Regions from separate parts of the Xanthobacter variabilis genome, predicted to be linked through region 1. Evidence: predicted binding sites of a transcription regulator. Region 1 holds the regulator's gene; each other region holds the start of a gene.
What was found. The regulator PhoB, encoded in region 1, activates phosphate uptake and scavenging genes when phosphate is short. The targets are predictions, from matches to a motif close to TGTCATNNANCTGTCAT.
Positions count from the first base shown of each region.

Region 2: the regulator PhoB is predicted to act here: its motif matches at 2,196-2,212, upstream of V5F26_RS09135 (Na/Pi symporter).
Region 3: the regulator PhoB is predicted to act here: its motif matches at 5,904-5,920, upstream of V5F26_RS19555 (DUF47 family protein).
Region 4: the regulator PhoB is predicted to act here: its motif matches at 2,257-2,273, upstream of V5F26_RS15990 (Na/Pi symporter).

Region 1 is NZ_CM195533.1:497,138-504,409, forward strand. It holds gene argF (ornithine carbamoyltransferase) at 1-406, opposite strand, end outside; gene V5F26_RS02210 (aspartate aminotransferase family protein) at 403-1,611, opposite strand; gene V5F26_RS02215 (GcrA family cell cycle regulator) at 2,242-2,769, shown strand; gene phoB (phosphate regulon transcriptional regulator PhoB) at 3,194-3,895, opposite strand; gene phoU (phosphate signaling complex protein PhoU) at 3,990-4,712, opposite strand; gene pstB (phosphate ABC transporter ATP-binding protein PstB) at 4,732-5,556, opposite strand; gene pstA (phosphate ABC transporter permease PstA) at 5,678-6,511, opposite strand; gene pstC (phosphate ABC transporter permease subunit PstC) at 6,529-7,272, opposite strand, start outside.
Region 2 is NZ_CM195533.1:2,095,216-2,102,487, forward strand. It holds gene V5F26_RS09120 (ABC transporter substrate-binding protein) at 1-451, shown strand, start outside; gene V5F26_RS09125 (GNAT family protein) at 448-1,134, shown strand; gene V5F26_RS09130 (ATP-binding protein) at 1,411-1,866, shown strand; gene V5F26_RS09135 (Na/Pi symporter) at 2,416-4,044, shown strand; gene V5F26_RS09140 (STAS domain-containing protein) at 4,034-4,336, shown strand; gene epmA (EF-P lysine aminoacylase EpmA) at 4,362-5,378, opposite strand; gene efp (elongation factor P) at 5,564-6,133, shown strand; gene V5F26_RS09155 (response regulator) at 6,392-6,859, shown strand.
Region 3 is NZ_CM195533.1:4,523,289-4,530,560, reverse strand. It holds gene V5F26_RS19575 (ATP-dependent helicase) at 1-1,884, opposite strand, end outside; gene V5F26_RS19570 (cupin domain-containing protein) at 1,996-2,370, opposite strand; gene V5F26_RS19565 (MFS transporter) at 2,450-3,826, opposite strand; gene V5F26_RS19560 (diguanylate cyclase domain-containing protein) at 4,123-5,559, shown strand; gene V5F26_RS19555 (DUF47 family protein) at 6,092-7,272, shown strand, end outside.
Region 4 is NZ_CM195533.1:3,640,291-3,647,562, reverse strand. It holds gene V5F26_RS15990 (Na/Pi symporter) at 413-2,068, opposite strand; gene rimO (30S ribosomal protein S12 methylthiotransferase RimO) at 2,329-3,672, opposite strand; gene V5F26_RS15980 (sodium-translocating pyrophosphatase) at 4,073-6,214, shown strand; gene polA (DNA polymerase I) at 6,589-7,272, shown strand, end outside.

The sequences.
Region 1 (7,272 bases):
AGGGATGGGAAATGCGCGTGAGGCCATTGATGACCGGCACGGTGGCATAATCGGCCAGCTCCATGAGGTCATCATGATCCAGGATCCGGATCATGATGGCGTCCACGAAGCGGGAGAGCACACGCGCCGTGTCGGCGATGGTCTCGCCACGCCCGAGCTGCATCTCGTGGCCGGTGAGCATGATGGTCTCGCCGCCGAGCTGGCGCATGGCCAGGTCGAACGAGACGCGGGTGCGGGTGGAGGGCTTGTCGAACACCATGGCCAGCGACTTGCCGACGAGGGGACGATCTTCCGCCCCCGCCTTGCGCTTGGCCTTCAGGTCCTTGGACAATTCCAGCACCTTGCGCAGCTCGTCCGCCGGGATTTCCGACAAATCGAGGAAATGGCGCACACCGTTCTCCGTCATTCCGCTGCCCCCTTGGCCGGAGCGGGCGCGAGAGCCTGCTCCAGCCGCACACATGCGGCCTCGATCTTTTCCACTGCCAGGTCCGCCTCTTCCGCCGAAACGATGAGAGGCGGCAGGAGCCGCACCACATTGTCGGAGGCGCCGGGGGCCAGAAGTCCCTCTTCCCGCAGCGCCACCACCAGATCGCCGGCCGGCACCTGGGCCTTCACGCCCAGGAGCAGCCCCTTGCCACGCACCTCCGCGAGCACGCGCGGATGACGCGCCACCAACTGCCCCAGCTTCTCCTTGAGCCGGGCGGAGATGGTGTTCACATGGTCGAAGAACCCTTCGGCCAGAACAAGATCGAGCACCGCATTGCCCACCGCCATGGCGAGCGGGTTGCCGCCATAGGTGGACCCGTGGGTGCCCAGCGTCATGCCCTTGGCGGCCGCCTCGGTGGCCAGGCACGCACCCATGGGGAAGCCGCCGCCGATGCCCTTCGCCACCGCCATGATGTCCGGCGTGATGCCTTCCCACTCATGGGCGAAGAGCTTGCCGGTGCGGCCCACGCCGCACTGCACCTCATCGAGGACCAGCAGCAGGCCCTTTTCATCGCACAAGGCGCGCAGGCCCTTCAGGAAGCCTTCGGGCGGAACGCGCACGCCGCCCTCGCCCTGCACCGGTTCCAGCAGCACGGCACCGGTATAGGGGGTCACGGCCGCGCGCACGGCATCGAGGTCCCCGAACGGCACCTGATCGAAGCCCGGCAGAGCCGGCTCGAAACCTTCCAGATACTTGGCGTTGCCGCCCGCGGCGATGGTCGCCAGGGTGCGGCCATGGAACGCGCCCTGGAAGGTGATGATCCGGTTCTTCTCCGGATCGCCGTTCGCGAACTGGTATTTGCGCGCCATCTTAATGGCGCACTCCAGCGCTTCCGCACCCGAATTGGTGAAGAACATGGTGTCCGCGAAGGTCGCGGCGGAAAGGCGCGAAGCCAGCTTCTCGCCGCCGGGAATGCGGAACAGGTTCGAGGTGTGCCAGAGCTTCTTCGCCTGCCCGGCCAATGCCTCGACCAGATAGGGATGGGCGTGGCCCAGCACGTTCACCGCGATGCCGGCGGTAAAATCGAGAAAACGTCGCCCGTCCGTCGTGACGAGCCAGCAGCCCTCTCCCCGTTCGAAATCGAGGTCGATGCGCGCATAGGTCGGCAGAACGGCGGTGATCACGTGATCCTCCTGAGAACGAGCCTTGATCCGGCAACATTACCGGCCAAAGACGACGTCTCCGTTGCTGGTTGTGAGCCAAAATCCAACGCGAATGCACTTTTCGCGCGGGAGATCAGCCGGTGAATGCTCCGGAAGATGGAGCGAACGCGCGCTTGAGCCGTGGAAGCGCCGCAATGACGGACCAGAAGAACCGCCATCGCCTTCGCGGCGCAGGCCCCGGACAAGCGAGAATTAAAAAGGGCCGCCCCAGCGGGGGAGCGGCCCGACACCCGTGAATACTAATGATCGCGCGCGCGAGGTCAACATTTCTCCACGCATCTTCCGCCGGGCAGGCGCTCACGGCGCGCAGCGGCGGGCGGACGCCAAGGAACTGGGGAAAACGGCGTCAGAACGTTAACCGACTCTGTCGCTCGCGCAGGGCATATTGTAGCGTGCTGACCGTCGCCTACGAGATCTCGTGCGACTGAGCTTCCTGGGACCCATAGGTTGTTAACCTTCTGCATGCGGAGCGCATGTGGGGCCGAGGAGGGAGTCCGAGTCGTCTCTGGCAGCATGGCGGTGCTGCCGCCACGGCGGAAATACGGTGCCGCATATCCGGCGCCGAGAAGATGCGGCAGATGGAGAAGAGCGATGAGCTGGAATGACGAGCGCGTCGAACTCTTGAAGAAGCTCTGGAGCGAAGGCCTCTCCGCGAGCCAGATTGCCAATGAGCTGGGTGACATCACGCGCAATGCCGTGATCGGCAAGGTGCATCGCCTCGGCCTGTCCGGCCGCGCCAAGACGGCGACGCCGGCGGTGCGCCCGCAGCGCCCGGCGGCGCGGCCCGAGGGCCAGCGCGAGCAGCCCCGGCCCCAGCGCCCGATCACCCAGGGCAACACGGCCCTTGCGGCAGATATCGACGACATGCCGGAGGAGGCACCCGCCCCCGCGCCGGCGCCTGAAACCAACAGCAACGTCGTCCCCATGGGCCAGCGCTGCACCATCATGAACCTGACCGAGAGCACCTGCCGCTGGCCGGTGGGAGAGCCAGGCACCGACAGCTTCTATTTCTGCGGTGCCAAGAGCAATCCGGGCATGCCCTATTGCACCCATCACGCCCGCATCGCCTACCAGCCGGTGCAGGATCGTCGGCGCGATCGCCGGCTTGCCTATCTGTGAGCCTCCCATACGGCGCCTGCCCTTCGGGCGGGCGCCGCTGGTTTCGGGATCTTGAAGGCTTGGCTGCGTCCGGACTTCGCCGGGCCTAAATCCAGCAAAGCGCGGCGCCTGCCGAGGCGGCCGGCCACCAGCACCACTTTTGACGGCCAGTGAAAAGCGCAGTGTTTGTTGCCGCATGAGGCGCCGGCATTCACATCAAAGCGCCAGCGCAGCCGGCAACATCTCCGGACTTTTGCGCATTTTGGTCTTTCGACGCGCCGGATACAGTCTCGCGGGCGGAATACACTCCCGAGCGTTTCTCGGACTTGCGACACAGCTCTAAATCAATGATTTAAAGCGCACCCTCGCGCGGCGCGCACGTTTCGTCGCGCGAAACACCTCTGACGCCGTCCCCTGCCAAAGCAGGGAAGACGTGTCGCAGCGCTCAGTGGGCGCGGGCAAACATCTCGTTGAACGAGTAGCCAGCTCCGCGCACGGTTCGGATGGGGTCGGATTGGCGCCCGCGATTGATCGCCTTGCGCAGCCGCCCCACATGCACATCGACGGTCCGCTCGTCGATATAGACATCCTGTCCCCACACGCCGTCCAGAAGCTGCTCACGCGAGAACACCCGGCCGGGGCTCTGCATGAGAAATTCCAGCAGCCGGAACTCGGTGGGGCCCAGATGCACTTCCCGCCCGGCGCGGTGGACACGATGGGTTTCCCGATCGAGCTCGATGTCGCCGGCACGCAGCAGCGTCGCCACATGTTCCGGCTTCGCCCGCCGCAGCAGCGCGCGCACCCGGGCCAGCAGCTCCGGAACGGAGAAGGGCTTCACCACATAATCGTCCGCGCCGGTGGCGAGGCCACGCACGCGCTCGGTTTCCTCGCCACGGGCGGTGAGCATGATGACCGGCAGACGCTCCGTCTCCGGCCGGGTCCGCAGCCGGCGGCAGAGCTCGATGCCAGACAGGCCCGGCAGCATCCAATCCAGGATGACGAGATCGGGCACGCTTTCGCGCAGCCGCGTTTCGGCATCATCGCCGCGGCCGACATTTTCGACCGCATAGCCCTCCGACTCCAGATTATACCGGAGCAGAAGGGTGAGCGGCTCCTCATCCTCGACGATCAGAATACGCGCCGGCACAGTCTCTCACCCATGTCGAACATTCGGTCGCCGGGCGCCATTCCCGCGACACCGGACCGACGGCGGAGCCAGGGCCCCGCCGCCGAGCTCAAACTCACGCCGTGCGGCCAGGAAAGGCCACGGTGGTGTCGCTGGAGGCGTCCGCCTTCGGGCGGCTCTCCGGCAACACCTGACCGGTCACCATGTAGTAGACGACCTCGGCGATATTGGTCGCATGGTCACCCATGCGCTCGATATTCTTCGCGCAGAACAGGAGATGCGTGCACACGGAGATGTTGCGCGGATCTTCCATCATGTACGTCAGAAGCTCGCGGAACAGCGACGTGTACATGGTGTCGATGGCGTCGTCGCGGCCCCACACGTCGAGCGCCTTGCTCTCGTTGCGGCCCGCATAGGCGTCCAGCACCTCCTTGAGCTGCTCCAGCACCAGGTCAGACATGTGCTCCACGCCACGCACCAGCTTCTGGGGGTGATATTCCCCCTCGATGGCGATGACGCGCTTGCCCACGTTCTTGGCCAGGTCGCCGATGCGCTCCAGGTCGTTGGCGATGCGGATTGCGGCGACGATCTCGCGCAGGTCGCTGGCCACCGGCTGGCGCTTGGCGATGACGAGCACCGCCTTGTCCTCGATGTCGCGCTGCACCTGGTCGATGCCGGCGTCGAGGGAGACCACCTTCTGGGCGACGCTGATGTCGCGCTTGATGAGGGCGGTGACGGCGTCGGCGACCAGGCGCTCCGCCTGGCCTCCCATCTCCACGACCTTGCGGCCGATGTCCTTGAGTTCGACGTCGAACGAGGTGACGGTATGATCGGGCATCTGTACCATTCCCCTGGCCTCAGCCGAAGCGGCCGGTGATGTAGTCACGCGTCTTGATTTCCTTCGGGTTCGTGAAGATCACGTCCGAAGGCGCCACCTCGATCAGCTCGCCCAGATAGAAGAAGGCGGTGATGTCGGCGCAGCGCGCGGCCTGCTGCATGTTGTGGGTCACGATGACGATGGTGAAGTCGCGCTTCAGCTCGTCGATGAGGTCCTCGATCTTCGAGGTGGAAATGGGGTCCAGCGCCGAGGTGGGCTCGTCCAGCAGGATCACCTCGGGCCGCACCGCGATGGTGCGGGCGATGCACAGGCGCTGCTGCTGGCCGCCGGACATGCCGAGCGCGGAGGTGTTGAGGCGATCCTTCGTCTCGTCCCAGATGGCCGCCTTACGCAGGCACCATTCCACACGCTCGTCCATCTGCGACTTGTTCAGCCTCTCATGCAGGCGCACGCCGAAGGCGATGTTGTCATAGATGGACATGGGGAAGGGCGTGGGCTTCTGGAACACCATGCCGATGCGGCTGCGCACCACCGTGGAATCCAGCTCCTTGCCGACGATGTTCACGCCGTCGAACAGCACCTGGCCTTCCGCGCGCTGGCCCGGATAAAGGTCATACATCCGGTTGAACACGCGCAGCAGCGTGGACTTGCCGCAACCGGAAGGCCCGATCATGGCGGTGACGCGCTTTTCGGGAATTTCGAAGTTGATGTTCTTCAGCGCATGGCTCTGGCCATAGTAGAACTGAAGACCTTCCACCTTCAATTTCACCGGCGCGGGCGGCGCATCGGGCCGGGCCGCGACCGAGGTGGCGATGCTGATGGACGGATCGACCGCAGACGTCATCTGAGCCTCACTAGATTTGGGTCGCCCGGGGGCAGCCGGGCTTGGGTCCTGTGCGGCCCGGCACCAAGGGCGCCGGGCGGAAGAGCGGGGCGCATCGCGCAGGTGACGCGCCCGTGTTCGTTCAATGGCCGCGCGACAGCACGAGGCGCGAGACGACGTTCAGCACCAGCACGCCCACGGTGATGATGAGCGCACCCGCCCAGGCGAGAGCCACCCAATCATCGAAGGGGCTGCCGGCATATTGATAGATCGCGACCGGCAGGCTCGCCATGGGGCTGTTGAGGTCCAGCGACCAGGCATTGTTGCCGAGCGAGGTGAACAGCAGCGGCGCCGTCTCGCCGGCCGCGCGGGCGATGGCGAGCAGCAGGCCGGTGACGATGCCGGCGCGCGCCGCGCGCCAGGTGATGAACATCACCACCTTCCACTGCGGGGCACCGAGGGCGAATGCCGCCTCGCGCAGGCCAACGGGGACCAGGTTCAGCATGTCCTCGGTCGTGCGCACCACCACCGGGATCACCAGGATGGCGAGGGCAAGCGAGCCGGCCCAGCCGGAGAAGCCACCCAACGGCACCACCAGCAGGGTGTAGATGAACAGGCCGACTAGGATGGACGGCGCCGACAGCAGGATGTCGTTCACGAACCGGGCGGCCGCGGCGATCTTCGTGCCCTTGCCGTTCTCGGCGAGGAAGGTACCGGCAAAGATGCCGATGGGCGCGCCGATCAGCATGGCGATGCCCACCTGGATCAGCGACCCGACGATGGCATTGGCGAGGCCGCCATTCTGCCCGGGCGGGGCGGTGACATTGGTGAACACCGAGAAGCTGAGCGCCGGCAGACCGCGGGCGAGCAGCGTCCAGAGAATCCAGCCGAGCAGGAACAGCGCGAGAAACGCGAAGCCGGTCGAGAGCGCCTTCACGACGGCGTCCTTGGAGCGGCGAGCGGCGAGCGATGCCATGGGTGACGACTCCCGGATCAATCCATCCGGGAGCGCACGAGCGCCCGGGACAGTGCCAGCACGATGAAGGAGATGACGAACAGGATGAAGCCGAGCTGCAGCAGCGAGGTCAGCTTCAGCGAGCCGAGCTGGGCTTCCGGAAACTCGTTGGCGATGGCGGACGCAATGGTCGCGCCCGGCGCAAACAGGGAGGCCGACAGTCGCGTGGCATTGCCGATGACGAAGGTCACCGCCATGGTCTCGCCCAAGGCGCGGCCGAGGCCGAGCATGATCGCGCCCACCATGGCCGTGCGGCCGTAGGGCACCGACACGTTCTTGTAGACCTCATAGGTCGTCGCGCCGACGCCGTAGGCGGATTCCTTCAGCATGGGCGGAACCGATTCCAGCGTCTCGACGAACATGGCCGTGATGAAGGGCAGGATCATCACCGCCAGGATCAGCCCAGCCGTGAGCATGCCCGAGCCGAGGGGCGGACCCTGGAACAGCAGGCCGAGGAGCGGCAGCTGGCCGAGCGTGTCGATGAGCGGCGGCTGCACATAGGCGGCCATGAGCGGGACGATGACGAAGAAGCCCCACATGCCGTAGATGATCGAGGGCACCGCGGCGAGCAGCTGCACAGCCACGCCGATGGGCTGCTTGAGCCTCTGGGGCGCGATCTCGGTGAGGAAGAAGGCAATGCCGAACGACAGCGGCAGCGCGACCACCACGGCGATGACGGCGCTGAACAGCGTGCCATAGATCATCACCAGGGCGCCGTAATT
Region 2 (7,272 bases), 1.6 Mb from region 1:
CGCCTTCTGCGCCGGCATCGGGGTGGAGGTGCTGGCGCAGCCGCTCAAGATGGACGGCACCCGCGCCACCGGCGACGGGGTCGAGGGGTTCGTGCGCGACCTGAAGGAGAAGGGGGCCGACTGGCTGTATCTGCCGGCGGATACCTTCCTCGCCTCCATCTTCGACCGCGTCGGCCCGGCGGCCCTTCAGGCCAAGCTGCCCACCTTCGGCGCCACCGAGTTCTTCCTGCGGGAGGGGCTGGGCCTGGTGGGGCTGGTGAGCCGCTATTATTCCGTAGGCCAGCTGGCCGGCTCCAAGGCGGTCGAGATCCTGGTGGATCATGTGCCGCCGCAGAATATCCCGATTGAGACGCTGAAGCGCTTCGCGCTCATCATCAACATGTCGGTGGCCAAGCAGCTCGGCGTCTATCCGCCCATCGCCATGCTTAATTATGCTGAGGTGATCACGTGACCACGGCTCGCAGCGCCGCGCCCGCGGCAATGTCGGTTCACGCCCGCCCGCTGGGTGCGGACGATGTGGATGCCATCGAGGCGCTCCATCGTGTCGCCATCGGCCCGGTCACCCGCCCCGAGGTGGTGAAGCCGGAAAGCCGCAGCTATTTCCAGAGCGTCGTTGCCGAAGGGCGCGGCTCCGCCGTGGGGATCTTCGACGGGGAAGCCCTCGTTGCCTATGGCATCCTCCAGCACGAGCACACCCCCGCCGACGGGCCGCACCGGCTCTTGAACCTGCCGCCGGAAACCTCGATTGGCCGGCTCGCCGGGGCTTCCGTGCACCCTGACCATCGCGGTCGTGGCTTCCAGCGCGCGGTGATCGCCGAGCGTGTGGCTTCGGCCCCGGCCGGCATGGTGCTGTTCTCCACCGCCGCGCCCATCAATACGCCGAGCTGGTCGAACCTGCTGGCCGGCGGCTTTCCCATTGTCGGCATCGAATTCTTCTTCGGCGGCTATGCGCGCTACGTGATGCTGCGCGACGGCTCGTCCTACGATCCCGAGCAGGTGGTGGTGGTGGACCCGCGGGATTTCGACCGCCAGCGCGCCCTGTTCGCCGAAGGCTGGCGGGGCTACGAGCGCCGGCGCCTGCCTGGCGGCGAGCCGGGGGTGATGTTCGCCCGCCCACGTTTTAAGGACGCCTGAAGAAGGCCCGCCAAAGCAACGGCATAGAGCATTTTTGCGATTCAACGCGCCGGGGAAATGCTCTAGATTGGCGGCAGTCGAGCGCTGAGGGTGTCGCGATGCCCCTTGCGCGCGCGGGGTCCCTCTCCGAAAGTACGGCGGACATGAAGATCGAGATCCCATCCCGGGCGCCGCGCATCGCGGTCAGCGTCCATCAGCACCGCCGGCCGGCATCGGGCGCGGCCCGCTTGGGGCGCGGTGCAATCTTCTGCTGCGCGACCACCTAAGCCGCGGGCCATGACCATGCCGCCCGCCGCCGACACCCTGATTTCTGCGCTGCGGGTCGGCGCCGACATCGCCTCCATCGCGCAGGTGACATCCTGGCTCGGCGACCTGGCCGATGAACATGACTGGCCGCCGGCCATGCGTTTCGGCCTCGAGCTCAGTGTCGAGGAGGCGCTGACCAACGTCATCTCCTACGGCTTTGCCCAGTCCCCGCGCGAGCCGCTGATTCGCGTCGAGGTGCATGGCCTGGAGGGGGGGCGCATCGCGGTCCATCTCATCGACAACGGCGTCGCCTTCGACCCGACCACCCTGGCCGAGCCGGAGGCCGTCGATTCCATCGAGGATGCGCGGATCGGCGGGCACGGGGTGCAGCTGATGCGCCATTTCCTGGAGAGCCTCACCTATCGCCGCGAGGGGGACGAGAACCACCTGACCCTGGTGGCCGCGCCCGCTCGCGCCGCGGGTTGACCAGCATTCAAGAGACAGGGTGCCCATGGGCGCGTTCCCGCTCGCGCATTTGGGTGGGGGAGAGCCGGGAGCAGTTGCGGCGCGGATGCCGCGCTTTCAAGGCACTGCCCTTCCTCTCGCTGTGGAGAAAGGGGGCCCCAACGTTTCCCCTCCACAGTCCGCCCTGGCGCGCGGGAGAGGTGCTGCGCCACGGGGAAGGCGCGTGCCCCTTATGGCGAACAGGTTCACGAGGCTCCGGCCACGGGAATGATCGTTGCGCCAGCGTGCGAAGGCGGGCGCGCGGGCGGCGGTCCGTGGTGTCCGGAGTTCTGTGATAGCGGGGGCGGTGCTGTCGCATCACTGACACATCGGCTCGCTATCGCTTCCGTTTTAAATCTTTGAGGCCACGTCGCGACTGCGGCCCTGGCGCCGGTGCAAGGCTGACCGGGTGGGCTCATCGCGTGAGGCCGCCGCCTGAGGCTTGGGCGACACTGCGTGTTGAGGTGGGCCTGTTGAAGTCGTCCGGCTGTGGTGGCCGGAGTTCTGGGCCGGGGAGCCCGCGATGCGCGCATGACCATTCTGGCGGAAATCCTCGCGGGGCTGGGCCTTCTGTTCGTGGGGCTCAAGTCCCTGTCCTCCCACCTCCAGCAGGCCACGGGTCGGGGCGTGCGCCAGATGCTGCGCAGCGCCACCCGCTCGCCGCTGACGGGCCTTCTTTCCGGCACCCTGGCCGGCGCGGCCACCCAGTCGAGCAACGCGGTCGCCATCATCTGCGGCAACCTGGTGCGCGGCGGCGTGCTCACCACGCGTGATGCCATTCCGGTGGTGGCCGGCGGCAATGTGGGAACGGCGGCGCTGGTGTTCGTGGCCGCCATCGATTTCCGGCTGGTGGTTCTCTATCTGGTGGCGCTGGTGGGGTTCGGCTTCCAGCTCCGGCTGGACCGCCGGCCGTCGTGGCGCGAATGGATGGGGGTGGCGCTCGGCCTCGCCTTGGCACTGCTGGGGCTCGATTTCATCAAGCAGGGGCCGCGAGCCATCGATCCGGCGGTGCTGGGGGCGGCGCTCGATGCTGGCTTTTCGCCGCTGCTGGGCTTCGCTGCTGGGCTGGCGGCGGCGGCGCTCAGCCAGTCGTCCTCCACGCCAACCATCCTGGTTCTGGCGCTGCTGCAATCCTCGGTCATGGGGCTCGACGGCGCGTTCTATGTGGTGCTGGGCGCCAATCTCGGCTCCGGTCTGGCGACGCTGATCGCCGCCGGCGGGCTTGAGGGCACGGGGCGGCAGCTCTGCTATGTGCATATCCTGGTGAAGGCCATCGGCTGCGCGGCCGTGCTCGCACTGTGGCTGGCGGTGGGGCGTGCCGGGGCCGATCCCGCCCAATGGCTGTCCGCGCTGGGCGGCGGGCAGCCCGCCGTGTCGCTCTCGCTGCTGTTCCTGGCGCTGCAGCTCGCCGGTGCCGTTCCGGTGGCGTTCGGGCGCGGCGTCACCGAGACGATCGCCATCCGCCTCAGCCCGCCGACCTTGGAGGATGGCGCCTCGCGGCCGCGCTATATCCATGATCGGGCCATGGAGGCGCCGGCCACCGCGCTCGACCTTTCGGAAAGGGAGATCCAGCGGCTGATCCAGCTCCTGCCCACGTTGCTGCCCGACCTCGACGTGACGGAAAGCGCGGGCGCGGGCGAGCGCCTGGCCTTGTGGCGCGGCGCGGCCAGCATCGCGCGGACCACCGAGCATTTCCTGACCGATCTCATCGGCCGCGCTCCGGAGCGCGAGAGCCTCGATATCGCGCTGAGCCAGCAATCCCTGCTGGAAATGATTTGCGTGTTGCAGGACACGCTGCACGATTTCGCCGAGGTGGTGGAAAGCTATGAGCGGCCGCCGCAGCTGGCCTTCAACCTTTCCGAATCGCTGCGGGTGAACGTGCTGCTGCTGGCCGACGCATCGAGCGCGGAGGATTATGACGTGATCGCCGCCCTGACCGCCGATCGCAGCAAGCTGCTCAACGATATCCGCCGGAGCCTGGTGGGCGCTTCCCTTGGGGCGGGGGAGGATGCGCGCCGCCTGCTCTTGGCCACCAGCCTGTTCGAGCGCGCCATCTGGTTGATTCGTCGGACCTCGGTGGCGTTGCGCCCTGCGACGAATGACGATAATCCCAGTGACGGATTGATGTCGGCGGAGCGGAATGACGTCCATGCACATTGAGCGTGAACAGGCGGACGGCGCGGTGCTGCTGAAGGTGGCCGGGCGACTCGACACGCCCAACGCCAAGCCGTTCGAGACCAGCCTCATGGACGTGCTGTCCATGACAGACGGCCCGATCATCATCAATCTGGCCGGGGTGGACTATGTCTCCTCCTCCGGCCTGCGCGCGCTGCTGGTGGCCGGCAAGGCCATGCGCAATTCCAAGCGCCGCCTCTCCCTCACCTCCCTGCAGCCGCAGATCCGCGAGGTGTTCGACATTTCCGGATTCTCGACCCTGTTCGAGATCTCCTGAGGCCGGCGCTCCCGGCGACAACCCGTCAGGGCGCCGCCACAGGTGCCCACAGCACGTCCTCGATGCGCCGCGCGCCCGTGGCCAACAGCACCAGCCGGTCGAAGCCCAGGGCGCAGCCGGCAGCCTCGGGCATCTGGCGCAGGGCGGCCAGGAAGTCCTCGTCGAGGGGATAGCGCTCACCGTAAAGGCGGCTTTTCAGCTCCATCTCGTGGGTGAAACGGCGGCGCTGCTCGTCGGCATCGGTGAGCTCGCCGAACGCGTTGGCCAGCTCCAGCCCGCAGGCATAGAACTCGAACCGCTCGGCAAACCGCGGGTCTTCCGGCTTCGGCCGCGCCAATGCCGCCTCGCTCAGCGGGTAGTCGCACAGGAGGGTGGGGCGGCCCATGCCCAGGTGCGGCTCGATGCGCTCCACCAGCACCTTCGAGAAAATGTCCGCCCAGCTGTCGTCCTCGGCCACGCGGATGCCCGCCGCGCGCGCGGCCGCTGCCAGTGCTGCCGGATCGGCCGGCGCTCCGGGGGCGGGCACCACGGCGGGAAGGTCGATGCCCGCATGCCGCGCGAAGGCCGCGGTGAGGGTGAGGCGCTCGGGCTCCGCGAAGGGGTCGCACTCCGCGCCCCGGTAGGTGAAGCGGGAAGCGCCGCCGATGCGGGCCGCGAGCCGCAGCAGCGCGGTGCAATCCTCCATCAGCTGGCTGTAGGGCGCGCCGGCCCGGTACCATTCGAGCATGGTGAATTCCGGATGGTGCGCCATGCCGCGCTCGCGATTGCGGAACACCCGCGCCAGCTCGAAAATGCGGGGCTCGCCCGCCGCCAGCAGCTTCTTCGCGGTGAATTCCGGCGAGGTGCGAAGATGCAGGGTGTGGCGCGCGCCGTCGGGCGCGATAAGGTCCGTGGCGAAGGCGTGCAGGTGCGCCTCGTTGCCGGGCGAGAGCTGGAGGATGGGGGTTTCCACCTCAACGAAGTCCTGCTCCAGGAACCACGCCCGCACCATCGCCGTGATGCGACCGCGCGCCAGCAGGAAGGGGCGGCGGTCAGCGTGCACGTCCCGGTCCCACCACGGGCTTTGACCGGATCCTGATACCAATTTCACGGGGAAACGTCCTTCACAAGCCGCTTTGGGCGCCTGAAACACCGCCGCGAGGGTGGCGCTCGGCGCGAAGATGGGTATGTTGCCCGCCAACGAAGACGAGCGGCACGACGCCGCGAAAAGTTCAAGGAAGACGCGACGTGGTCAAGGTCATCGCCAGCTCCCTGCGTAAAGGCAATGTGGTCGATATCGACGACAAGCTCTATGTGGTGCTCACCGCCGAGAACATTCACCCCGGCAAGGGCACGCCGGTCACGCAGCTCGACATGCGCCGCATCTCAGACGGTGTGAAGATCTCCGAGCGCTATCGTACCACCGAGCAGGTGGAGCGCGCCTTCGTGGAGGATCGCCCCCACACCTTCCTCTATGAGGATTCGGACGGCTACACCTTCATGAACCCTGATAACTTCGATCAGGTGACCGTCTCCAAGGAAGTGATGGGCGATTCCGCCGTGTATCTGCAGGAAGGCATGGAGTGCATGCTTTCCACGCACAACGGCAATCCCATCGCCATTGAGCTGCCGGCCCGTGTGGTGCTGGAGATCGTGGACACCGAGCCCACCGTGAAGGGCCAGACCGCGTCTTCCTCCTACAAGCCGGCCGTGCTCTCGAACGGTGTGCGCACCATGGTGCCGCCCCACATCTCCGCCGGGACCCGCGTGGTCATCATGACCGCCGACGGCTCCTATGTGGAGCGCGCCAAGGACTGATGTCCCGCGGCTCCTGCCGAGGGGCCGTCATCGCGCCCGCACCGCGTCGCGGGCGTTTTCGCGGCATCTCCCCGGACACGGGTGGAGCCGTGGCAGGGGAACTTTCGCCCGCGCCGCCCGTTGAGCGGCAAGCAGCCGAAGTCTGCCTCGTTCCGTCCGTTCCGGCGCTTCGCCGGGCGGAGGGTGGGCGGGCGGATGGGCCGCGGGGCCGTTCGGAATGCGCGCGTGCTTCCGAGGGGCGGGCGAAAGGCGCGGAACATGAACTTCGCGGGATTGCGCATTCTCGTCGTAGAGGACGAGTTCCTGGTCGCTCTCGGCCTCGAAGGTGAATTGCGCGCCCTGGGCTGCGACGTGGTGGGGCCGGTCGCCAATCTCTCCGTGGCCCTGGATGTCGCGCGTAACGAGGGGCTGGATGCCGCCCTTCTGGATGTGAGCCTGGGGCGGGACTGCGTGTTTCCCGCCGCCGCCATTCTGGCCGCGCGGGGCGTGCCCTTCGTTTTCTGCTCCGCTTTCACGAGCCCTGAGCCCGTCCCACGCCGCTTCGCGGATCGGCCCCGCGTGGCCAAGCCTTTCACCGGTGCCATGATCATCGCCGCGTTGGCCAGCGTCGTGATGGCCGGCGGGGCAGGGCGGCCCGACGTTGCTGACTGCAAAACCGGGTGCGATGGCCGCGCGCGCCGCGCCGCGCCGCCGGTGCGGGCGGCTCGGGAGCCGGGAATGTCGTGATTTCGATGCGCCGGGTTGGCAGGCGGGAAGAGGCCGGCCTTCCGAAAGCATGTGGTGCCTTCCACATGCCTGAGCCGTATGGGAATGCTTACGGGCCGGATTGCGAGCATTTTTGAGTGGCGCGAAGCTCGGTGCGCGCAAAGGCACTCCAACGCCATAAAAGAGATTGGCTTTTCAGGCCCGACCAAAGCGGAAATCGCATTCTGCGCGCATGGCTCTCATCAGCAGCGCGCCACGCTTTGCGGGGGTGCCCAGCGGAAAAGTCATCATCCCCCGCAGGGGCTGCACCCCGCGCGCGCTTCCGCTCCACGCATGCAGCTGGAGCACTGGCGGGCTTTGCGGTAGTGAAGGGTCATCTAGATTATTGATTTAACAAGCGCTTTTCGCGCGCGCCGAACTTCCGCCGGTTTGAA
Region 3 (7,272 bases), 550 kb from region 1:
GCGCCGCTCTTCTTCGAGCCCCGCTTTGCCCTGCTCGTCCAGTGCGCGCTGGTGGGGGAAGAGGCCCTCCTCCCAGCCGGGCAGGAAGACGGTATCGAACTCCAGCCCCTTGGCGGAATGCAGGGTCATCACCTGCACCGCGTCCTCGCCGGCGCCGTTGTCGGTGTCCATCACCAGGGAGATGTGCTCCAGGAAGCCGCCGAGATTCTCGAACGGCTCCATGGAGCGCACCAGCTCCTTCAGGTTTTCGAGGCGCCCGGCCGCCTCGGCGGAGCGGTCCTTCTGCCACATTTCGGTATAGCCGCTGTCGTCGAGGACGAGCTCGGCCAGTTCGGTGTGGGGCAGCACGCGGGCCTGCTCGCGCCAGCGCTCGAAGGATTCCATGAGGCCGCGCAGTGTGGAGCGCACCTTGGGCTTCAGCTCCTCACTCTCCGTCAGCACCCGCGCTGCGTCCTGGAGCGGCACGCCTGCGGCGCGGGCAACGTCGTGGATCTGCTTCATGGTGGCATCGCCGATGCCGCGCTTGGGCACGTTCACGATGCGCTCGAAGGCGAGATCGTCCGAGGCGGAGTTCACGCAGCGCAGATAGGCCAGCGCATCGCGGATTTCCGTCCGCTCATAGAAGCGCGGGCCGCCGATGACGCGATAATTGAGGCCCAGCGTGACGAAGCGGTCTTCGAACTCCCGCATCTGGAACGAGGCGCGCACCAATATGGCGATCTGCGAAAGCGGATGGCCGGCGCGCTGGAGCGCCTCGATCTCCTCGCCGATGGCGCGGGCTTCCTCGCCACTGTCCCAGGCGCCGGTGACGGTGACGTGCTCGCCCTCTTCGCCTTCGGAGAACAGGGTCTTGCCGAGCCGGCCCTCATTATGGGCGATGAGGTGGGAAGCGGCGGCCAGGATGTGCCCGGTGGAGCGATAATTGCGCTCCAGGCGGATGACGGTGGCGCCGGGAAAATCGCTCTCGAAGCGCAGGATGTTGTCCACCTCGGCGCCGCGCCAGCCATAGATGGACTGGTCGTCGTCGCCCACGCAGCACACGTTTTTCGAACCCTGGGCCAGAAGCCGCAGCCACAGATACTGGGCGACGTTCGTATCCTGGTACTCATCCACCAGCAGATATTTGAACCTGCGATGGTATTCGGCGAGCACATCGGGGTTTTCGCGGAACAGGCGGATGCCTTCCAGCAGGAGGTCGCCGAAATCCACCGCATTGAGGGCCTTCAGCCGCGCCTGGTAGGCGGCATAAAGCGCGCCGCCCTTGCCATTGGCGAAGGCCGCGCCCTCGCCGGCGGGCACGTCCTTGGGGGAGAGGCCGCGATTCTTCCAGCTGTCGATGGTGGCGGCCAGCAGGCGCGCCGGCCAGCGCTTCTCATCGATGTTGTCTGCGGCCAGCAGTTGCTTGAGAAGGCGGATCTGGTCGTCAGTGTCGAGGATGGTGAAGCCGCTCTTCAGCCCCACCAGCTCGTGATGGCGCCGCAGGATGCGCACGCCGATGGCGTGGAAGGTGCCGAGCCAGGGCATCCCCTCCACCTGGTCCCCCACCATGGTGCCGATGCGGTCCTTCATCTCGCGCGCGGCCTTGTTGGTGAAGGTCACGGCCAGGATCTGGGAGGGAAAGGCGCGCCCGGTGGCGAGGATGTGGGCGATGCGGGTGGTGAGCACGCGCGTCTTGCCGGTGCCCGCGCCGGCCAGCACCAGCAGCGGGCCCTCAAGGGTCTCCACCGCCGCGCGCTGTTCGGGATTGAGCCCGTCGAGATAGGAGGGGCCGGGGGCGGAAGCCATCATCGCCGCGCGGGCCCGCGCCGCAATGCCGCCAGGGCGGGGCGTCGCGGCGGGAGCGGGGGTGTCGGCGCGGTGGATGGGATCGGAAGGCGTGCTCAAAACGGATATCTCGTGTCGCTCCGCGATTCTCGCAGGAGAACAAAATGGCACTCGTGCCCCCGGAAAGCGAGAGGCAGAGCGCGGATGGGGCTGGCGGCCTTCGGGCCGCCCTCAGTCGGTGGTGCGGGCGGTCGCCTCGGGAGCGGCGGCCTGCGCCTCGGCGGTGTCCTTGGGCAGGTGCACCACATAGAATTTGCGCACGGGCGTGACCGAGCGCCAGATGCCCTTGAAGCCCGCGGGGATCAGGAAGGATTCCCCGGCGGTATAAGTTTCCAGGTGGCCGGAGGCGTCGGTCAGTTCCACCGTGCCCTCGATGAGCACGCAGAATTCGTCCTCGTCATAATGGACGGAGAGGGTGGAGCTCTCCGAGGCCCAGAAGCCGGCGGAAAAAGCCCCGGTCTTGTCCTGGTACCATTCGTGGACGGTGGTGGCGGAAGCCGGGTCCACATGGGGCACGGGATTGAAGCGGATGGAACGGAGCGTCATGGCAGCCTCGGCGCTTGCGGACAGGGTCCGGCGGTGCGCCATCCTTGGCGGACGATTCCGGCGGCGGCAAGGAGGCCGCTCACCGCGCAGGCTCCTGCGGTGAGCTCTTCAGCCCGGCGATCAGCAGCGCGCCTAGGCCAAAGAAAGCCAGCAGCACCGCGACGCCGGCCCTTTGGCTGGCGGTGATGGCGGTCACCAGCGCCACCGTGGTCGGCGCGGCGAAGGAGGTGATGCGCCCCGACAGCGCGAACAGGCCGAAGCATTCGGTGAGATGCTCGGTCGGGGCCAGCCGCACCAGCAGGGTGCGCGAGGCGGCCTGCAGCGGGCCCGCCACCAGGCCGATGAGAAGGCCAAGGCCGAGATAGGCCTGCTCCGGCACGGTGGCGAACAGTCCGCTGGCGGGCGCCGTGGGCAGAAGGCCGAACAGGACCGAGTCCCGCGCCAGCGAGAGCAGACCGATGCAGGCGGCGATCAGGCTGATGAGCGAGACGAGGATCACCGTGCGCGAGCCCAGCCGGTCGTCCAGCCACCCGCCCGCCAGCGCCCCGAACGTGCCGGTAATGGTGATCAGGATCCCGAAGATGCCGATTTGCACCGAACTCCAGCCGAACACCCCGGCCGCATAAATGCCGCCGAAGGCGAACAGGGCCACCAGCCCGTCCGCATAGATCATGTTGCCGATGAGGAAGCGCGTGAGCATCGGCCGGGCCTTCAGGCGTGGCAGCAGGGCGCGGATGCGCGCGAGCCCGGTCCGCGCCGCCAGCGCCATGGGCATGGCCGATGGCGGATCGCGCACCAGCAGAAACAGGGGCGTCACCAGCACGGCGAACCAGACGGCGGTGAACGGCCCTGCCAGCCGGTCGCCCTGCCGCTCGGCCGCGTTCAGCCCGAAGGCGGGGGGATGGCCCAGCAGGGTGAGGCCCGTGTCCGGCTGGGTGGAGAAGAATGCGAGCATCAGCGCCAGCGAGATCAGGCCGCCGAAATAGCCCGCCGCCCAGCCGATGCCCGAAAGCCGGCCGAGCTGCTCCGGCGGGGCGAGCCGGGGCATCATGGCATTGTTGAACACCGTGGCGAATTCGACGCCGATGGTGCCCACCGCGAACGCGATCAAAATCAAGGGAATGCGGCTTTCGTCCCCGGGCGGCGAGAACCACAGCAGGCCCGACCCCAGCATCAGCATGGCGCCGAAGAGGGCGATCCAGGGCTTGCGCCGTCCGGAGGCATCCGCGACCGCACCCAGCACCGGCGACAGCACGGCGATGATGAGGCCGGCCGCTCCGGTGGCGAAGCCCCAGAGGGCCTGCCCGTCCGCCGGCGTGGGCGCCACCGCCGAAGCGAAGTAGGGCGCGAAGATGAAGGTGGTGATCAGTGTGAAATAAGGCTGGCAGGCGGGATCGAAAAGGATCCAGCCAAAGGCCGCCCGCCGTCTTTCCCGGTTCGTGTCGATCGGGGGCATGGAGAAGAATTATCGCGTTGGTGGAATGGGGATGCCAATGCGGATTTTTGACCTAATCACAATCCGTTCGCCGGCAACGGGATGCAAGAATTTCGTTTATTATACAAGCTATTTTGCCTTGAACGACGCGGCGTGTTCCGTACACTCCCGACCGTGACCCTTCATGAGCGACGAACCCCGGCGAGGTGGCCTTTCCCCTGCGCCCGTGGTCGTGGCCGGAGGTTCGCGGGCGTAAGCGATGGGCGTCGTCCGTGATGTCCCTGGCGCTGCCCGGCGCCAAGCGAAGGTCTTGAGCCATGCGGCTGTTCGTTCCCGAGCGTGACATTGTCATTGGCGAGGAGGTCGTGTCCTTCCTGCGGCTGTTGCGCAGTGCGCTTGGGGTTGGGTTCATGGTGCTGGCCTGCCCCGGCAAGGGGGAGGTGGTCGTGGATGCCGAAGGGCGGGTCGGGGGCGACGACACGGCGATGCCCGCGCATCTGTTCGAGGTGGCTGCGGCGCTCCGGCAGCGCCTCGCCATCGACGATCTTCAAGAGTGCGCAGCCTATAGCGACACGCGGCTTCCCGGGGTCGACGAGCCGCTGCGCTTCTTCGCGAGCGTGCCCCTGATCGCGCCGTCCGGCGCGGGCCTTGGGGCTTTGTGCGCGGTGGACACGCAGCCCCATGACATCGGGATGGCCGAACTCGCCGCCCGCATGGAGGACGCGGCGCGCGTGGCGGCCTCGCTGCTGGCGCCGCGGCTGGATGGCGCCACCCTGGCCCAGCTCGGCTTCGATCTCGCGCAGGCGGAGCGCGCATCGCGGGCCCATGTGGCGGGTGAGCAGCGATACCGGAAGATGTATGAGCGGGCCGCCGCGCTGGCCAAGATCGGCGTATGGGAGTGCGATCTCGTCACCGGCCGGCTCACCTGGACCGATGGCGTTTATGACATTTTCGGCCTGCCGCGCGGCAGCCGCATTACCCGCGAGATCGTGCTGCCGCTTTATGACCATGCCTCGCGCCGGGAGCTGGAACGCCGGCGCGAGCAGGCCATCGAAACCGGCACCGGCTTCACCCTCGACGTGCGCATTCGGGATGTGCGCGGCACCCTCAAATGGATGCGCGTGACCGCCGAGGTGGAGATGGAGAATGGCACCCCGGTGCGCATCTTCGGCCTCAAGCAGGACATCACCGCCGATCATCGGCAGATGGAGCGCCTGCGCCAGTATGCCGAGCACGACGCCCTCACCGGCCTCGCCAACCGCGCCATGTTCGAGCAGGCGCTTGCTGCCCAGTCCGCCGCGGATCCTGCGGGCGGGCCCGTGTGCGCGCTGCTGCTGGTCGATCTCGATGGCTTCAAGGCGGTCAACGACACCTACGGTCATGCGGTCGGCGATGCCTGCCTTGTGGAGGTTGCGGCCCGACTGCGCCGCATTTTCCGCGGGGCGGAGGTGATCGCCCGCATCGGCGGGGACGAATTCGCCGTGCTGGTGCGCGGCGGACATGCGGTCTCCAGGCTGGAGGGGCGGGCGCGCGCGGCGGTGGAGGAAATTGCAAAGCCCATCTGCGCGCTCGGCCAGGTCTTCAGCGTCGGTGCGTCCGTCGGCATCGCGCGAGCGGGCGGCGGAGAAGGCGGCAGCGCGTCCGTGACGGACCTGTTCGCGCGGGCGGATTCCGCCATGTATGCGGTGAAGGGCGCCGCGCACCAGCGTGGCGCGGACGACGCGAAGGCCCATCCGCGCCCCCGGCGGGCGTAACCCCCTGGACATGGTGTTGTTTGTGTCGGGCGATGGCGGCGGGTCTCACGGCACGCCTGGAGCGGCCATGACAGGGGCATCCGCCTGCCGCGTCCTTCGTTCCCGCATTTTCGCCTGAGGCGGGAGTGTCCTCCGCCTGCCGGGGCGGCTGCGCCACTTAAGGTGGCTTGGGACATCCTTGGTCGCCTGGGCTGAGCCCGTGGGGCCGGGGCGGCCTTCGCGCATTTTGGCGGAAGGCATTCTCCCAGCGGAAGCGGCCTATGCATAAATGGAGCGGATCCTCGGCGGCATTCACTACATCCGCTAAGGTAATGATGAAGTCATGTTTATGAAAACGTCATTCAATGACGTTTTCATGACAGGCTAGATCGGGATACCGCAAAAAATTTATCGCATCTCGTCTATGATTTCATATGCCATTGCTACATATGCGGATATGTCTCTGTCGCATGTGCCGGGATGCGGTTCATGGCTGCGTCCCTGTGCGTAGCGCCGGTCTTGGCCGGCAAAAAGCCGCCGCCAAAGGTGGGAGATGATGATGAAATCCCAGATCGTCGAGGAGCTCGGCCAGGGCGAGATTCTCCTGCCGTCCCTCATCGCGGAGGGCCTCAAGGCCAATGATCGCGTGAAGGTGCGGCTCAGCGTGCTGCAGGACGCCAGCCGCCACGCCCGGGCCCCTGCCGTGCAGCGCTTCGACCTGGGCGACGAATGCCGGCAGGTGGGCCTCGACCCGGTGGCCATGGATGCGCTGGTGACACGGGCGGGCCGCGCGGCGGCCAGCGATGTCAGCGCGCCGGGCATCGGGGCGCTGGGCGTCGGCGTGTGGGAGGATGTGGCGACCATGGCGCGGGCCGTGGCGGCGGGTGATGCCGCTGCGGGCGAGGCCGCCCAGCAACGCCTCGCGGCCTTGCGCGCCAACACCGCCCTTGGCCACAGCGACACCCTGTCGGAAGCCGAGATCCTGACGCTTTCCAGCCTGTCCGCCAATGGCGGAGACAGCCTGCATCGCCTCATCATGGATCTGCACAAGGAGCTGAACCAGCTCGCCGCGACCCACGCCGAGGAGGTGGTGGCGGGGGCCCATGTCTATGGCCTTCAGCCAGAGGACCGGCCGGCGGTGGAGGCGTTCATGCGCGGGGTGGAGGCGACCCGGCGGCTGAAGTTCGACCATCCGGGCCTCGCCACCATCGCCACCCGTTCCGGCACGCGGCTCACCATCCAGAACGACATCGGCGAAACCGACGCTCATGTGGTGGTGATCGTGGTGGAGAACGACACGGTCAGCGTGACGTATTCAGACGTGCATCGCCCGCGCGCGAAATTTTTCGTCGCCTGCTTCGACGACTTTCCGGCGCGCTGGAGCGACTTGGACGCGCACCATGCGGAAGGGCTCGCAGAAGGCGGCGTCTTCTATCTCGTGTCCGGCCGCCTGACCGATGCGGACGAGGCCAAGCGCTTCGCCTTCCTGGAAGCGCTTGGGGCGGCGCTGGTGTTCCTCATCGATTGGAACAAGGCGCGCAAGGTGCTGCGCACCTGGGTGCCGAAGGCGGACGCGCTGCGCATTCTGCAATGGGGCGCCCGCAACCGCGTGGGCCATCGCGCCTTCCTGGAGCTCGGCGGCAGCGAGCTGGTGGCGACGGCGGTGCATCATGCCGCGCCCACCCGCATCGGCTTCGGCGAGCGGCTCGATGCGGTGCTGGGCCGCGAGGCGGC
Region 4 (7,272 bases), 1.4 Mb from region 1:
CATTATATTCGGGAACATGCCGAACAAAGGCGGAACCATGAGGAACACATAACGCCAAATAATCAAAGAAATCAACACGATTTAGGAATGGCGCGGAACACTCCGGAATGGCGGATGGCAGACTCCGTCTCCGCCATTCTATCTGCCTTATACAATTGACCTTTAAGGACTTTCCGCTCCCTTGAAGAGCGGTGTGCCCCTGCTGTGACTCCGGCTTCCAGCGGGCTTGGGCGAACGGAGGCGGGCGTCAGCCGGGGTGAATTTGTAGGGCCTCTTTCGATGCTCTCGAATCTGAGGGGCATACGTGATGGCGACCCCATCGCCCAAGCCCGCTGGAATCCGGAGCCGCCGCGTGCCCGCGGGGGGCGTGGTTTGCGGCGTCTCTCGTGCCGAGGCTTGCCTGCGGCGCTTCTCAGGCTGCGCGACGGCGGACCGCGTCGCCCATGGGGCCTGCGGCCAGGTTGGCGGTGAGGCGGCGCAGCAGCCATGCCGTCTGCTCGAGATGGTCCATGGCCTGCCACAGCATCTGCCATTGCTCGGGCGCGACATTGGGCGCGCGGGCCATCAGCTCCTCACGCATCTTGCGCAGGACATCGGACCGCTCGGCGGTGAGGGCGCGGATCATGTCGACCGAATTCTCGTCGAAACTCTCCAGTTCCGCGATGACCGAGGTGAGCATGGCGTGGGTCGCCTCCGCGAGGTTTGCGGCGGTCGGCGCCACCTCGGGGATCTTGGCGAGATCCGCCAGGGTCTTGGCCATGGAGCCAAGGGCGGCATGCAGGCCATGGACATATTGGTTGCAGTTCCAAAGGCCCATGAGCGCGTCCTGCTCGGTGGGCGCGCCGGGATTCTGCAGGGCCCGCTTCAGGAACGTGTCGATGTCCCGGGCCAGCTCGTCGCCGGCCTGCCGCAGATCCTTGGGGGAGGCGTTGGCGGCGTTGGCGGTGGTTTCGTCGTCGTCCGCGGTGGCGCCGGGATTGTTCCGCACCTGGTCGAGGAAGTGGGGCAGGCGGCGCACCAGGCGGCGCTGCTCCTGCTCGGCCAGGGTCACCGCCGTCACCGACTGGCTTTCCGCATAGCCGGTGATGAACATGGGCTTGCTCAGGTTCTCCGTGGCGGTCGGCGGGCTCCAGCGCTCGATGAGGGCAAACAGCGGGCCGTTGAAGGCGGAGGCCGCCACCGCCGAGACGATCTGGAACAGCCAGTGCACCGCCGTCACCTGCAGCGCGGCATCCGCCGTCAGATCGGTGACGAAGGCGCGGATGAGGGGGATACCCGTATAGTGCTCGATGGTGAGCAGCGGCAGCAGGATGGCCGTGCCCACCAGCTTGAGCACGAGCTGGTAAAGATTGAGCTGGCGCGCCGTGCCCTTCAGGCTCGACCCCTGCGCCAGGGTCATGATGCCGGAACCAAGATTGGCGCCCACCACGATGAGGAAGGTTTGGTCGATGGCGAGCACGCCGGCCGCCGCCAGCGCCACCACAATCACCGAAACCGTCTGCCCCTGCACCACGGCCGCGAGCGCGGTGCCGGCGATGAAGCCCCAGAAATAGAACTGGTCGGCGAAGGACAGGACCGCCTTGAGCGTTTCGGAGTCGCGCAGCGAGCTGGAAGCGTCAGTGGTCAGCTGCACGCCATAGAGCAGCAGGAACAGGCCCAGCATGGCCGCGACGAAGTTGCGGTAGCGCGCATCACGGTCATAGCCCAGCAGATAGGCAAAGCCGATGAGCGCGATGCCGCTCATGATGACGAGGTCGATGTCGAACGACGCCAGCAGCAGCCGCAGGGTCGAGCCCGCATAGGACCAGGTGACGATGGGCATGGCATTGCGCACCGTGGCCGCCCCGGCCGAGACCAGGCCGATGACGATGAACGTCACCGCATTGGTGCTCTGGATGGTTGCCCCCGCGAGCACGCCCACCAGCGAGGCACGGAGCGGATGGCCCGTTGCCCGCGCGACGAGGCGCTGGAAGCCCGGACCCACCACCTGCTTCATGTTGGCGGTGAGAAATTGCGTGCCGATGAAAATGAAGCCGAGACCGGCGAGCAGCCCGATAAGGACAGACATGCAAATGCTCCGCGGCGGAAACTCACAGGTGTCGCGACGCGGACCTGCCTGACCGCGCCCCAACCCGCCCCTGGGTTTGGGAACGGATGACCTGAGCAGATGCCGCTTCGAGAAAGGCTGCAGACCCTAAATCGAATGGCCCAGCTTGTGCAATGCAACAATGATCGAGGGCTGAAGCGACAGGCCGATTTCACCCGCCTGTCGCGGGAGAGCTACGGCGCGATGCCGGCGCGGCTCTTCCGGTGCCGGCCTGCGAGGCGTCAGAAGCCGGTGGCGGTGCCCGAAAGGTCGTAGGCGTCGGAGCTCTCGATCTTCACTGAGGTAATCTCGCCGACCCGCAGCGGACGGCGGGCGGTCACCTTCACCGTGCCGTCGATCTCGGGCGCGTCACCCTTGGTGCGGCCGATGCCGCCGAAGGGGGTCACCTGATCGATGATGACCTGCTGGCGCGTGCCCACCTTGCGCTTCAGCCGGCGGGCGGAAACCGCCTGCTGGGCGCGCATGAAGCGATCGTAGCGCTCCGCCTTCACCTCTTCCGGCACGGGGTTTTCGAGCCCATTGGCCACCGCCCCCGCCACCGGCTCGAACTTGAAGGCGCCGGCGCGGTCAATCTCGGCTTCCTGCAGGAAGTCCAGCAGCTCCTGGAACTCGTCTTCCGTCTCGCCGGGGAAGCCGACGATGAAGGTGGACCGCAAGGTGAGGTCCGGCACCTTTTCGCGCCAGGACTGGATGCGGGCCAGGGTCTTTTCCTGGGAGGCGGGGCGCTTCATGCGCCTGAGCACCGAGGGGCTGGCGTGCTGGAAGGGAATGTCCAGATAGGGCAGCACCTTGCCGGCGGCCATCAGGTCCATCACCGCGTCCACGTGGGGATAGGGATAGACATAATGCAGGCGCACCCAGGCGCCGAGATCGCCCAAAGCGGCGGCAAGGTCGAGGAAGCGAGTGGCCACCTCCTTGTCGCCATCGGCGCTCTTCCACAGGCTCGGCGCATAGCGCAGGTCCTGGCCATAGGCCGAGGTGTCCTGGGAGATGACGAGCAGTTCCTTCACGCCCGCCTTCACCAGCTTTTCCGCCTCGCGCAGCACCTCGCCGGCCGGGCGCGAGACGAGGTCGCCGCGCAGCTTGGGGATGATGCAGAAGGTGCAGCGGTTAGAGCAGCCCTCCGAGATCTTCAGATAAGCATAATGGCGCGGGGTGAGCTTCACCCCCTGGTCGGGCACCAGGTCCAGGAACGGGTCGTGCTGGGGCGGCACGGCCTGGTGCACGGCGGCGAGCACGCTTTCATATTGCTGGGGGCCGGTCACCGCCAGCACGCCGGGATGGGCGGCGGTGATCTGGTCGGGCTCCGCGCCCATGCAGCCGGTGACCACCACCTTGCCGTTTTCCGCCAGCGCCTCACCGATAGCCGAGAGGCTCTCCGCCTTGGCGCTGTCCAGGAAGCCGCAGGTGTTCACGATGACGAGATCAGCCCCCGCATGGCTCTTGGTGAGCTCATAGCCCTCCGCGCGCAGGCTGGTGATGATGCGCTCGGAATCCACCAGCGCCTTCGGGCAGCCGAGGGAAACAAAGGAAATGCGGGGCGACTTCTGCGCGGTCTCGGCCATGATGCGCGGCGGCTTCTCGAAAGTTGGGGCGATGTCCGGGAATGAAGGCGCAGGGGTTAGGGGACGCGGGGCTCGCCGTCAATCCCGGCGATGCGGCGCGCGCGGCGGGGCGAGGCAAAGGCTGGTGCGGGAGTGCTTCCGCGGGAGCCCTGAGCCACCCATCCCGCGAGCCGGCGGATGGCTGAGGGCACCCTGCCGCTTCTGGCGAACGTTTCCGCGCTGACTGCGCCACGCGGTGGGCCGATGGCTCCGGTCCGTCATCGGGCGGCGGATGGCGCGCTGCGGCATGTGAGCGGCAACTCTACCGCAGCGCGAGGCTGGGGCCTTGCCGGCTGTCGTCTTCCCACACACACTCGCTGGTATAATAACGAAGACTCGGAAACCCTTGAGGAGAGGCCCCATGCTGGCTCTGCTGCCGATCATCGCCTGTGGCCTTCTGGCCATTGCTTATGGGGCCTGGGCGGTCCGTAGCCTCATGGAGGCCGATCCCGGATCGGCCCGCATGCAGGAGATCGCCGCCGCCATCGCGGAGGGGGCGGCGGCTTATCTCCGGCGGCAATATCTCACCATCGGCGCGGTGGGCGTCGTCATCTTTGTGCTGGTCGGCCTGTTCCTGGGCTGGCTGGTGGCGGCGGGCTTCGCCATCGGCGCGGTGCTCTCGGCGGCGGCCGGCTTCATCGGCATGAATGTGTCGGTGCGGGCCAATGTGCGCACCGCCCAGGCGGCCATGCGCTCCCTTGGCGGTGGGCTGGATCTCGCCTTCAAGGCCGGCGCGGTGACGGGCCTGCTGGTGGCGGGCCTCGCCCTCCTGGGGGTGAGCGTCTATTTCCTGGTGCTCACGGCCGGCCTGGGCTTTGCGCCGAACAGCCGCACGGTGGTGGACGCGCTGGTGGCGCTGGGCTTCGGCGCCTCTCTCATCTCCATCTTCGCGCGGCTCGGCGGCGGCATCTTCACCAAGGGCGCGGATGTGGGCGGCGACCTGGTGGGCAAGGTGGAAGTGGGCATTCCCGAGGATGACCCGCGCAACCCGGCCACCATTGCCGACAATGTGGGCGATAATGTCGGCGACTGTGCCGGCATGGCGGCGGACCTGTTCGAGACCTATGCGGTGACGGTGGTGGCCACCATGGTGCTCGCCGCCATCTTCTTCGCCGCCACTCCGGCGACGCTGCATGCGATGCAGCTCTATCCGCTGGCCATCGGCGCGGCCTGCATCCTCACCTCCATCGCCGGCACCTTCTTCGTGAAGCTGCGGCCCAACTCCACCATCATGGGCGCGCTCTATCGCGGGCTGCTGGGCACGGCGGGCCTCTCGGTGATCGCCCTGGCGGTGGTCACCTGGCTCATTCCCGGCTTCGGCCCCATCGAGGGGGCGGCGTTTTCCGGCACCGCATTGCTCCTGTGCGGCGTCGTCGGGCTGCTGGTCACGGCGGCCATCGTCGTCATCACCGAATATTATACGGGCACGGGCCATCGCCCGGTGGTGTCCATCGCCCAGGCCTCGGTGACGGGGCATGGCACCAACATCATCCAGGGTCTCGCGGTCTCGTTGGAGGCGACGGCGCTGCCGACCCTCGTCATCATCGCCGGCATTCTGGCGGCTTATGGCTTTGCCGGCCTGTTCGGCATCGCCATCGCGGCCACCACCATGCTGGCGCTGGCCGGCATGATCGTGGCGCTCGACGCCTTCGGCCCGGTCACCGACAATGCGGGCGGCATCGCCGAGATGAGCGGCCTGCCGAAGGAGGTGCGCCAGTCCACCGATGCCCTCGACGCGGTGGGCAACACCACCAAGGCGGTCACCAAGGGCTATGCCATCGGCTCGGCGGGCCTCGGTGCCCTGGTGCTGTTCGCGGCTTATAACCAGGACCTGAAATATTTCATCTCCCAGGCGGGGGAGGGTACCTATTTCGCGGGCGTCACGCCCAATTTCTCCCTCGACAACCCCTATGTGGTGGTGGGCCTGCTGTTCGGCGGGCTGCTGCCCTTCCTGTTCGCGGCCATGGGCATGACTGCGGTGGGCCGCGCCGCCTCCGCCATCGTGGAAGAGGTGCGCCGGCAGTTCCGCGAAAAGCCGGGCATCATGGCCGGCCGCGAAAAGCCCGATTATTCCCGCGCCGTGGATATGCTCACCCGCGCCGCCATCAAGGAGATGATCGTACCTTCGCTGCTGCCGGTGCTCTCGCCGGTGGTGTGTTTCTTCGCCATTTATGTCGTGGCGGGCGGCGGGGTGGCCGGCAAGTCGGCGGCCTTCTCGGCGGTGGGGGCCATGCTGCTGGGCGTCATCGTCACCGGCTTGTTCGTGGCCATCTCCATGACCTCCGGCGGCGGTGCCTGGGACAATGCCAAGAAGTCGTTCGAGGACGGCTTTGTGGACAAGGACGGCGTGCGCCACGAAAAGGGGTCCGAAGCGCACAAGGCGGCCGTCACCGGCGACACCGTGGGTGATCCCTATAAGGACACGGCGGGCCCGGCGGTGAATCCCATGATCAAGATCACCAACATCGTGGCCCTGCTGCTGCTCGCCGTGCTCGGGCACTGACGCCGCCCCTCTCCCGGTTGCGGGGGGAGCGGATGCCCGCGACGAACGCGGGACGCAAGGACGCGAAAGGGCGGGGTCTCGAAGCACCACTGCGCTTGAAGGTTGTGTTTCGCGGAAGGGGCGGTCTTGCTGCCCCTCCCTGATCCTCTCCCGCATGCGGGAAGGGAACGTGCGTTCGACGGATCCCCGTTCCTTGAATGTCCGTCCACAAATGTCGCTGTGTCCGGGGCTCAAGGCCTCGCCTCAGATGCGAGGGGCCGGGATGACGGGCGCGGGGCGGCTGCGCGACCTGCAGGGTTGTTCGGAAGTCTGGCGTGGGGCATCGTGCGCGGCGCTTTGCCCCGCGCCGCCCGGCGCCACGACGGATTCCTGCCATGTCCCCTTCGCCCCGCCCCATTCAGCCCGGAGACCATGTGTTCCTGGTGGATGGCTCTTCCTTCGTGTTCCGGGCCTATTTCCAGTCCATCAACCAGGACCGGAAGTATAATTTCCGCTCCGACCGGCTGCCCACGGGGGCGGTGCGCCTGTTCTGCACCAAGCTGTTCCAGTTTGTGCGCGACGGTGCGGTGGGCATCAAGCCCACTCATCTCGCTATCATCTTCGACAAGTCGGAAGACTCCTTCCGCAAGGCGCTCTACCCCGCTTATAAGGCCAACCGTTCCGATCCGCCGGACGAGCTCATTCCCCAATTCCCGCTGATGCGCGAGGCGGTGCGCGCCTTCGGCCTGGTGCCGGTGGAGCAGGCGCGCTACGAGGCCGACGACCTCATCGCCACCTATGCCGACCAGGCCGTGAAGGCGGGGGCGGAAGTGCTCATCGTCTCCGCCGACAAGGATTTGATGCAGCTCATCGGCCCCCATGTGGCCATGTATGACCCCGCATCCGGCGAGAGCGGTGGGCGCGGCGCGCGGCCGGAACGGCGCATCGGCGAGGCGGAGGTGCTGGAATATTTCGGCGTGCCACCGGAAAAGGTGGTGGACGTGCAGGCCCTGGCCGGCGATTCCACCGACAATGTACCGGGCGTGCCCGGCATCGGCATCAAGACCGCCGCCCAGCTC